DNA from 3 places in the Sanguibacter massiliensis genome. Region 1 is predicted to be linked to each of the others. Evidence: predicted binding sites of a transcription regulator. Region 1 holds the regulator's gene; each other region holds the start of a gene.
The links. The regulator HrcA, encoded in region 1, represses chaperone genes, less so after heat shock. The targets are predictions, from matches to a motif close to TTNGCACTCGNNNNNNNCGAGTGCNAA.
Positions count from the first base shown of each region.

Region 2: C1729_RS12320 (FmdB family zinc ribbon protein) is a predicted target of HrcA. The motif match lies at 1,183-1,209, and genes of this name have one in related genera.
Region 3: groES (co-chaperone GroES) is a predicted target of HrcA. The motif match lies at 1,142-1,168, and genes of this name have one in related genera.

Region 1 covers NZ_LT964979.1:284,094-287,360, reverse strand. The annotation lists gene dnaJ (molecular chaperone DnaJ) at 1-687, opposite strand, end outside; gene hrcA (heat-inducible transcriptional repressor HrcA) at 747-1,784, opposite strand; gene C1729_RS01280 (DUF3097 domain-containing protein) at 1,934-2,797, shown strand; gene C1729_RS01275 (hypothetical protein) at 2,873-3,267, opposite strand, start outside.
Region 2 covers NZ_LT964979.1:2,660,296-2,663,562, reverse strand. The annotation lists gene C1729_RS12325 (penicillin acylase family protein) at 1-1,075, opposite strand, end outside; gene C1729_RS12320 (FmdB family zinc ribbon protein) at 1,256-1,516, shown strand; gene C1729_RS12315 (RcpC/CpaB family pilus assembly protein) at 1,609-2,307, shown strand; gene mscL (large conductance mechanosensitive channel protein MscL) at 2,347-2,787, shown strand; gene C1729_RS12305 (hypothetical protein) at 2,909-3,199, opposite strand; gene C1729_RS12300 (hypothetical protein) at 3,196-3,267, opposite strand, start outside.
Region 3 covers NZ_LT964979.1:1,510,419-1,513,685, reverse strand. The annotation lists gene C1729_RS07020 (magnesium transporter) at 278-1,075, shown strand; gene groES (co-chaperone GroES) at 1,304-1,600, shown strand; gene C1729_RS07010 (GNAT family N-acetyltransferase) at 1,713-2,375, shown strand; gene C1729_RS07005 (WhiB family transcriptional regulator) at 2,477-2,770, opposite strand; gene C1729_RS07000 (MerR family transcriptional regulator) at 3,046-3,267, shown strand, end outside.

The DNA.
Region 1 (3,267 bases):
GACCTCGCCCTGACCGGAGAGCTTGATGCGCGTGCCCGTGTCGACGCCGGCCGGGACGTCGATCGAGATCGTCTGGCGCGTCCGCACGCGACCCTCGCCCGCGCAGTCGACGCACGGCTCGGGGATCGTCGTGCCGTGCCCCTGGCACGCCGCGCACGGCTGCGTCGTCATGACCTGGCCGAGGAACGAGCGCGCGACACGCTGGACCGAGCCACGGCCCTGGCACACGACGCACGTCTGGACGGACGTGCCGGGCCGCGTGCACGCGCCGCCGCACGTCGAGCACACGCGCGCGGTGTCGATCGTCACTTCCTTGCGAGCCCCGAACGCGGCCTCCGCAAGGTCGATGTCGAGGCGCAGGAGCGCGTCCTGGCCGCGCCGCGTGCGCGGCACGGGGCCGCGCTGGGCCTGACCACCACCGAAGAACGTCTCGAAGATGTCCTGGAAACCGAAGCCGCCCGCCTGGCCGCCACCCGGCGCCGACGGATCCGTGCCCATGTCGTAAGCCTGGCGCTTCTCCGCCGTGCCGAGCACCTCGTAGGCGCGCGTCACATCCTTGAAGCGGTCCGCGCCCTCCTCGCCGGCGACGTCCGGGTGGAGCTCGCGCGCGAGCTTCCGGTACGCCTTCTTGATCTGGTCCTGCGTCGCGTCTCTCGGCACACCGAGGATCTCGTAGTAGTCCGTCACAGGGGTTCTTCCTGGTGGTGGGTGGAACGGTCAGGGGACGGCGGCTCGCGCCGGCCCGGTCACGTCGTGATGATGCGGGTGAGGTAGCGCGCGACCGCGCGCACCGCGGCGATCGTCTGCGGATAGTCCATGCGGGTCGGGCCGATCGAACCGAGGAGCGCGACCGCGTCACCCTCGGCGCCGTAGCCCGCCGTGACGACCGACGTCTCGGAGAGGCCGACGTGCGGCATCTCGTGACCGATGCGCACCGCGACGCCCGCGGAATCCTCGGTCATCTCCGTGAGGAGCCCGAGCAGCACAACCTCCTCCTCGAGCGCCTCGAGCACGGGCCGCAGCGCATGTTCGAACCGCATCCCGGAACGCGCGAGGTTCGACGTCCCCGCGAGGACGATGCGCTCGCCGGACTCGAGGCCGAGCGTGTGGACGAGAAGGTCGGAGATCTCGCGGAGGAGCGGCCGTTCCTCAGGGACGAACTGCTCCGGGAGCGACTCGAGCGCGGTGCGCATCTCGGGGAGCCGCCGGCCGAGGCACGCCGCGTTGAGGCGCGCCCGCAGGCGTGCGAGCGACTCCTCGTCGACGTCGGACGACAGCTCGAGCGTGCGCTGCACGACGCGGCCCGTGTCGGTGATGACGACGACGAGCAGGCGTGAGCCCTCGACGGGCACGAGCTCGAGGTGACGCAGCCCCGACCGTCGCAACGACGGGTACTGGACGACGGCGACCTGCTGAGTGAGGTGCGCGAGGAGGCGCGAAGCACGGACGATGACGTCGTCGAGGTCGACCGCACCGTCGAGGAACGACGTAATCGCGCGGCGCTCGGGCTGCGAGAGCGGCTTGACCTCGGCGAGGCGGTCGACGAAAAGGCGGTAGCCCTTGTCCGTCGGCACACGCCCGGCCGACGTGTGCGGCTGCGCGATGAGGCCCTCCTCCTCGAGGACAGCCATATCGTTGCGGATCGTCGCGGGCGAGACACCGAGGCGGTGCCTCTCGGCGAGCACGCGCGAGCCGACGGGCTCGCGCGTCGTCACGTAGTCCTCGACGATCGCGCGGAGCACGTCGAGGCGGCGGTCCGCGGCCGTCCCGTGCGTCGACATCATGCTCCTCCCTCAGCTCTCACACCCAGGAGATTCGCACTCTCAGGGTCCGAGTGCCAATCCTACCCGCGTCCGGGCGCAGACGGTCAGCGACGCACGCCACACACCCGACGCTCCCCTGCTGGCCGACTGCACCGCCTTAAGGTGTCGGGATGCACGACCGCTACGGATCCGACGTCCTCGGGGGCGACCCCACGACCCACCACCGGCGCCGCCCCGCCGCGCGCCCCGTCGCCGCCGAGCGCGGGACGGTTGTCGAGGAGGTGACGACCGGCTGGGTCGGCGCCGTCATCCGCGTCGAGAAGTCCGGCGGCATGCACGTCGTCGAGCTCGAGGACTCCCGCGGCCGCACCCGCACGTTCCCGCTCGGCCCCGGCTTCTGGATCGACGGTGCGCCCGTGATCCTCGAGGCGCCCGTCACCTCGCGCGCCCCCGCCGCCCCGACACGCACCGCATCAGGCTCGGTCGCCGTCCGCGGCGCCCAGGCGCGCGTCGCCCGCGGCTCGCGCATCCTCGTCGAAGGACGCCACGACGCCGAGCTCGTCGAGAAGGTCTGGGGCGACGACCTGCGCGTCGAGGGCGTCGTCGTCGAGCTCCTCGACGGCGTCGACAACCTCGAGGCCTACGTCCGCGACTTCGCACCCGACCGCACCCGCCGGCTCGGCGTGCTCGTCGACCACCTCGTCGCAGGCTCCAAGGAGCAGCGCGTCGCCGACGCCGTCCTGCGCCTCGCGCCCGCCGGCACCGTGAGGGTCGTCGGGCACCCCTACGTCGACGTGTGGGAGGCCGTGAAGCCCGCACGCGTCGGGCTCGAGGCCTGGCCGCGCATCGATCGTTCCGTCGAGTGGAAAGTCGGGATCCTCCGCCACCTCGGCTGGGCGCACGCCGACCAGGCCGATGTCGCCCACGGCTGGAAGCGGATCCTCGGAACCGTCCGCTCGTGGACGGACCTCGAGCCCGCGCTCATCGGACGCGTCGAGGAACTCATCGACTTTGTCACCGAGCCCACGGGCTGACGCACCCCTCGAACGCCGGCGGCCCGGCGCCCCGCGGACGGGGTGCCGGGCCGACGGGCCACGCGGACGGGAACGTCAGGCGGGCTGCTCGCCGATGACGCGGCGGTAGGCGAACGCGAGTGCGACGAGCGCGATCGGGGTCGTCACAAGCGATCCGACAAGCACGATGCTGCCCGCTGCGGAGACGATCGAGACGACAATCGTGAGCAGGATGGCTGAGCCGAGGTTCTTCTTGACGACATCGATGCTCGCCTTGATCGCGTCGATCGCGCCCATGCCCTTGTCCATGACGAAGTGGAGCGCGAAGAGACCGAAGAACATGACGACGAGCGGTCCGATGATGGTGATCGCCGTGATCGCCGCTGCCAGGACGAGGACGAGCGACGCGAGCAGGACCTGACCGAGGTTGGGGATCTTGAAGAAGTCGCCGATCTCCACCCGGCCGGTGCGCGTGACGACGAGCGACGCGT
Region 2 (3,267 bases), 2.4 Mb from region 1:
AGAACGAGAAGCCTGCGACGTCGTAGGGGCAGGCGTCGCTCACCTGGGCGCAGCGCAGGCCGATCTGCGCCCAGATGCTCGGTGCTGCGAGCGACAGGTGGGGGTCGTTCGCGAGGAGCGGCTTGCCGCTCGCGGTGTGCTTTCCGGCGACGACCCACGAGTTGGAGCCCGTGCCCTCGCCACGTCCGACCTGCTGCGGGACGGCTGCGAGCGCGTCGGCCGCGGCCTCGAGGGCGGCGCGCACGCCCGCGTCCTCGAGCGGGAGTCCGTCCTCGGGTGCGGTGCGGCTCGCGCCGCCCGTGCCGCCCCCGGTGTCCTTCGGTGCGGCGGCGCGGCGCTCGCTGCGGGTCGCGGCGGCCTCGTCGGCGTCGAGGATCGGGGCGTTCGCGTCGTCGGGGTAGGCGGGGAACAGGGCCTCGACGGCGGTGACGTCGCGGAGTGTGCCGAACGCGGCGGCGCGCTCGAGCTCCTCGTCGAAGTTGCCGCGGAGGTCCCAGGCCATGGCCTTGAGCCACGCGACGGAGTCGACGGGCTGCCACGGCTCGGGGTCGACGATGTCGACCCGGGTGCCGAGCACTGTGTACTCGAGCGCGATCTCCGCGGGCGAGCGGTCCGCGAGGTACGCGTTGACGCCCTCGGCGTAGGCCGTGAGGTTGTCGCGCGTGCTCTGCTCGAGGAGGTCCCACTCCTGCTCGGCGACGCGGCGCCAGCCGAAGGTGCGCACGACGCGGTCGGCGGCGATCGCGTCGGGGTTGTCGCCGACGAGCTCGGCGAGCCGGCCCGCGGTGACGTGCCGGCGGTAGTCCATCTCGAAGAAGCGGTCCTGCGCGTGGACGTAGCCCTGCGCGCGGAAGAGGTCCTCGCTCGTCGTCGCCGTGAGGTAGGGGACGCCGCGGGCGTCGCGCTCGACGGTGACGGCTCCGTCGAGGCCGGGCATCGTCACCTCGCCCGAGGTCGCGGGGAACGGCTTGCGCACGACGACGACGACTGCGACGGTCGTCGCGACGAGAACGACGACGAGCAGCGTGACGACGGCGAGGAGCACCTTGCGCGGTGCGGACAGGCGACTGAGCACGCGCCGAGCCTAGTCCGGACGTCGGACAACGGCAGGGTGGTCCACCGGGACGGCAGCGAGGGCGTGTGACGGGGCGCATGGCTCGTCGGCGGCGGTCCGACGTATAGTTGGCACTCGGAACGACGGAGTGCCAGCCCGCGGCGGCCCCGTCGCGGCCCCCTCGAGCAAGGAGAGAGAACCGTGCCCACCTACGCGTACACGTGCACCGCGTGCGGTCACAGCTTCGACATCCACCAGTCCTTCGCGGACGACGCCCTCACGGTGTGCCCCGAGTGCTCGGGCCGGCTGCGCAAGATCTTCTCGACGGTGGGCGTGACCTTCAAGGGATCGGGCTTCTACCGCACCGACTCGCGCTCGGGCTCGTCGTCGAGCGTCTCGACGCCGGCGGCGAAGCCTGCCGCGAAGCCCGCATCGACGTCGACGTCCACGGGCGCCGCCTGACGCGTCTGGGCCTCCTGCCCACAGGCCCCGCTGCGCGCGTGCCCGTCCACTGGCCCCGGACGGGAGCGGCGCGTCTCGCCTAGCGTCGGCGCATGACCCGCTCCCCTCGTCCTGGCACGCACGCTCGTGCGGTGGCGCGCAGCCGCCGGGCCCGCACGCTCCGTGTCGTCACGTGGCGCGGCCGCCGCGTCCTCGTGAGCGTCGGCCTCGGCGTGCTCGCTGCGGCCGTCGTCACGGCCGCGAGCCCGCCGCCGCCCCCGCACCGTGAGGTCGTGGCGCTGGCGCGCGACGTTCCCGCAGGTGAGCCGCTCACCGCGGCTGTCCTCACGCGCGTCGACGTCCCAGCCCCCGGGTCACCTCCGTGCGCGCTCACCGTTCCGGGCGACGCGGTGGGTGCCGTCCCTGCGGTCGGCCTGCGGGCGGGCACGTTCCTGTGCGCCGAGCTGCTCGTCCGCGGCACCGCGGATCTCCCTCCCGGCTCGGCCGCCGTGCCTGTGCGGCTCGCGGACCCGCAGGTCGCAGCGCTCCTCGCCCCGGGGATGCGGGTCGACGTCGTCGTGCCGTCGGCGCCCGACGTGTCCGGGGAGCCGGTTGTCACGGACGGGCGCGTCCTCACCCGCGGCGCGCTCGTCCTGCCCTCCCCCGCGCCGGCGGCGCCGTCCGACGGCGGCTTGCTCGGCGTGGCGCCGGCCGCGGAGCCCGTCGTGCTCCTCGCGGTGCGGGTGAACGATGCGCCGACGGTCGCGGCCTCGGCTGTGTCGGGGAGCCTCAGTGTCGTCCTCGTGGGATGATCGGCCCGCACACAGCGGACACAGCGCAGGAGGAACGCCATGAAGGACATCTTTGAGGGCTTCAAGAACTTCATTTCGCGGGGCAACGTCGTCGAGCTCGCGGTCGCGGTCGTCATCGGCGGCGCGTTCGGCAAGATCGTCACGAACATCGTCGACGCGATCATCACCCCGCTCATCGCCGCGATCTTCGGCTCGACGAGCCTCGCAAGCGCGCTCAGCTTCCAGATCAACGATGCGGTCTTCAGGCCCGGGCTCGTCCTCGACGCGATCATCAACTTCCTCGCGGTGGCCGCCGCCGTCTACTTCCTCATTGTCCTGCCGATGAACAAGCTCGCCGAGCGTCGCGCGCGCGGCCTCGAGCCCGAGCCGGAGATCAAGGCCGAGGACGTCCAGCTCCTCGAGGAGATCCGTGACCTCCTCCGCGCCCAGGCCGCCGGCCCCCAGCCGGGCACCCCCCAGCCGGGCACGCCCCAGGCCTGACGCGGGCGTGCGCCCCGCGTGGCGCCCACCCACGCCAGGAATCCGCGCGGATGGCTATTCCCAACAGCCATCCGCGCGGATTCTTGTGTCTGGGCGTGGGACCGGGGCGAGGTTGGGCCGGCTAGTCGCGGTAGCCTGCGCCGCCCCAGTGGGGCGGCAGATCGCGCAGGAGGTCGGCGTCGTGGTGCGTCGCGCCCGGCTCGGACCAGCCCTCGGGGCGCTCGTCCGCGCTCGTCCCGGCGACGGTGCTCGTCTCCGTGCCCCGGCGTACGACGCGACGGTGGCGTCGACGCGGCCGCGCTCCGTCGGGCATCTCGACAGGCTCGGTCGGCTCGGGCACGTCGACGGGCCCGGACGCGTCGACGGGTGCGGTCGGCTCGGGAACTTCGACGGGCTCGGTCGGCTCGGTCATCGTCCGAGGAGTCTGCGTACCGCCGCGGAGACGGCAGCGTCGACGCGGTTGGACCGGCGCACGACGCC
Region 3 (3,267 bases), 1.2 Mb from region 1:
GGGGGTCTCGCTCACCTAGGGTGGGGTGGCCTGCAGCCCGCAGCCCTGCACCGAGGAGGTGACCGTCGTGGAGCCCCCCAGCCATTCTCCGTCCCCTGCGACGGCCCGTCCCCGTGCGCTGCCCGTGCGCTCCCGCTGAGCGCCCAGGGTCGTACCGACCCTGCCGTCGCCCCGTGCGTGCCCCCCGTGCGCGCACGACGACGGGCGTCCCCGACGCCCCGCCCACGAACCCGCAGCCCGGGCGCCGCCGTGCGCCCGGCCGAGGAGAGGCGGACGCATGCGTTCCCAGACCACCACCCCGACCGTTCCCGCTGTTCCCACCGTTCCGGCCGTTCCCGCCGCGACGGTCGACGTCGCGCTCGCGGCGCTGCTTGAGGATCCTCGCGCGCGCGTCGGCCTCACCCTGCCCGACGGGAGCGTGCACGACCTCAGCGTCGCGGACCTGCGGGCCACGACGGCCGCGGCCGCCGACGCCGAGGCGACCGAGGACGCCGACCGGCAGGGCGGCTCGACGCCGCTCGACGTGCCGTACCTCGAGGCGACGCCGTGGCTCCTGTGGCGACGGCGCGTCGGCTGGCTCGCGGTGCTCTTCGTCGCCGAGATGTACACGGGCACGGTGCTCAGGCACTTCGAGAACACGCTTGCGACGGTCGTCGCGCTGACGTTCTTCATCCCGCTGCTCATCGGCACGGGCGGGAACACGGGCACGCAGGTGACGACGACGCTCGTGCGGGCCATGGCGCTCGGCGAGGTGCGGGGACGTCACCTGTGGGCGGTCCTCCGCAAGGAGATGACGACGGGCGTCATGCTCGCGGCGTGCATCGCGGGGATCGCGTGGCTGAGGGCGCTCACGCTTGGGGTCGGCCAGGACATTGCGCTCACGGTGTCGGTCGCGGTCGTGCTCATCGTCCTGTGGTCGGCGTTGCTCGCGTCGACGCTGCCGTTCGTGCTGAGGAGGTTCGGGGTCGACCCGGCGGTCGTCTCGGGGCCGCTCATCACGACTCTTGTCGACGGCACGGGGCTCGTCATCTATCTCTCGGTCGCGACGGCGCTCGTCACGCAGCTCGGCGGCTGAGCTCGTCACGCAGCTCAGCGGCCGAGTCGCAGGGATGTCCGCCCGTGGCGGACACCGGCAACTGAACTGGCACTCATGTTGACCGAGTGCTAACCCGGGCCTAGATTTGGTGCTGCAACATCTCCGCGTGAGATGGGACGAGGACTCGGTGCGACCCCCGCGACGGCGCCCGTGACACCCCGTCCACCCCTATCCATCCGTAGCCACAACGTGAAGGGGAGGTCCGACGTGTCGGTCCCCATCAAGCCGCTCGAGGACAAGATCGTCATCAAGGCGATCGAGGCTGAGACGACCACCGCCTCCGGTCTCTACATCCCGGACACCGCCAAGGAGAAGCCGCAGGAGGGCGAGGTCCTCGCTGTCGGCCCCGGCCGTGTCGACGACAAGGGCAACCGCATCCCGCTCGACGTCGCAGTGGGTGACAAGGTCATCTACTCGAAGTATGGCGGCACCGAGGTCAAGTACGCGGGCGAGGAGTACCTCGTGCTCTCCGTGCGCGACATCCTCGCCGTCGTCGCCGGCTGAACCCAGCCCAGCGACGCGCCGGACCCCGTCGCCCCCTCGTGGGGCGGCGGGGTCCCGTCGTCTCCGGACAATCTGTTTGTGCCGACGCTGAGCGGACCGGTAGCGTCCTGGCATGACGACGACACTGCTCACCGAGGCCTGGCCCGTCGCAGCCCTGCGCGTCACCGAGGGGGACCTCGAGCTGCGTTTCGCGGACGACGACCTGCTCCTGCAGCTTGCCGACCTCGCCGTCCGAGGCGTGCACGCACCGGACGCCATGCCGTTCCTCGTCCCGTGGACGCAGGGCGATCCTGCTGCGGTCCGACACGGCTTCCTCGCCTACCACTGGGGTGCGCGCGCAGCGCTCTCGCCAGACGCGTGGAACATCGAGCTCGCCGTGCTCGTCGGTGGTGAGCCCGTCGGCATGCAGGCGGTCTTCGCGCGCGGCTTCCCGGTCCGCCGGACCGTCGAGACGGGATCGTGGCTCGGCCTCGAGCACCAGGGACGCGGCATCGGCACGCGCATGCGGCGCGCAGTCGTCCACCTGGCGTTCGCCGGTCTCGGGGCCCACGACGTCACCTCGGAGGTCTTCGCCGACAACCCTCGCTCGCAGCGCGTGAGCGAGAAGGTCGGGTACGCCGCGAACGGAGCGCACCGCACGTCCCGCGGCGAGGAGGCCGTCGAGGCACGGCGCTACCGGCTCACCCGAGCGACGTGGCTCGCGTCCGAGCGTCCTGAGGTCGCGATCCACGGGATTGAGGGCGTGCGCCGACAGCTCGGGGTCCCGCTCGGATGATGTCCGGTGGCGTCAGTGCTCCGCTCTGGTGCCGCAGACCTCCTCCGGACGCGGCGAACCCCGCACCCTTCCGGGGGTGCGGGGTTCGCCGGGGAGACGTGTCAGACCGCCTGCGCGCGGCGCGGGTCCGCGAGGATCGCGGCACGGTCGTCCTCGGAGAGGCCGCCCCAGACGCCGTACGGCTCGCGGATGCGGAGCGCCTGCTCACGGCACTGCTGGAGCACCGGGCACGAGTGGCAGATGGCCTTGGCCGCCTCCGCACGCCGACGGCGTGCGCTGCCGCGCTCACCCTCGGGGTGGAAGAAGAGGGTGTCGTCAGCGTCGCGGCAGCTGCCCTGGTACTGCCACTCCCACAGGTCCATCACAGGGCCAGGAAGACGAGAGATCTCAGTCATGGTCAGTAGCTCCTCTGTTGCGGGCCGCCGAGGCGACCGGTCCCCTCCGCACGTTGGTGTCCCTCCCCCTCGGAGGCCCGTGCGCTGCATGAACGCTACAACTTGGTCAGAAGTTGTTCAAGTCCCGTCCGGTGCAACGCTTCGTGAGCGGGGTGCGCCGACGAATCGCGCCAGCGACCGGGGGGTGGCGCGGTTCCGGCGTCCGGCGCGTGCGGCAGACCGCAAGCGCTCCGCCCCGGTTGGCGCGGTTGCGCGACGCTGGGCAGAATCGAGTCATGACCAGTGAGCGAGGCGTCGCCGACGACGCCGTGGACGTCCCCGACGCGCCCGTCGAGCTCGCTGCCGTCCGCGCAGCCAAGCCCGGCGTCGCGGTCGCCGTCGTCGCCAAGCGACTGGGTGTCGCGCCCGCGACGCTCCGCACGTGGGACCGCCGCTACGGGCTCGGCCCGTCCGAACGCTCGGCAGGGTCGCACCGTCGCTACACCCGCGACGACGTC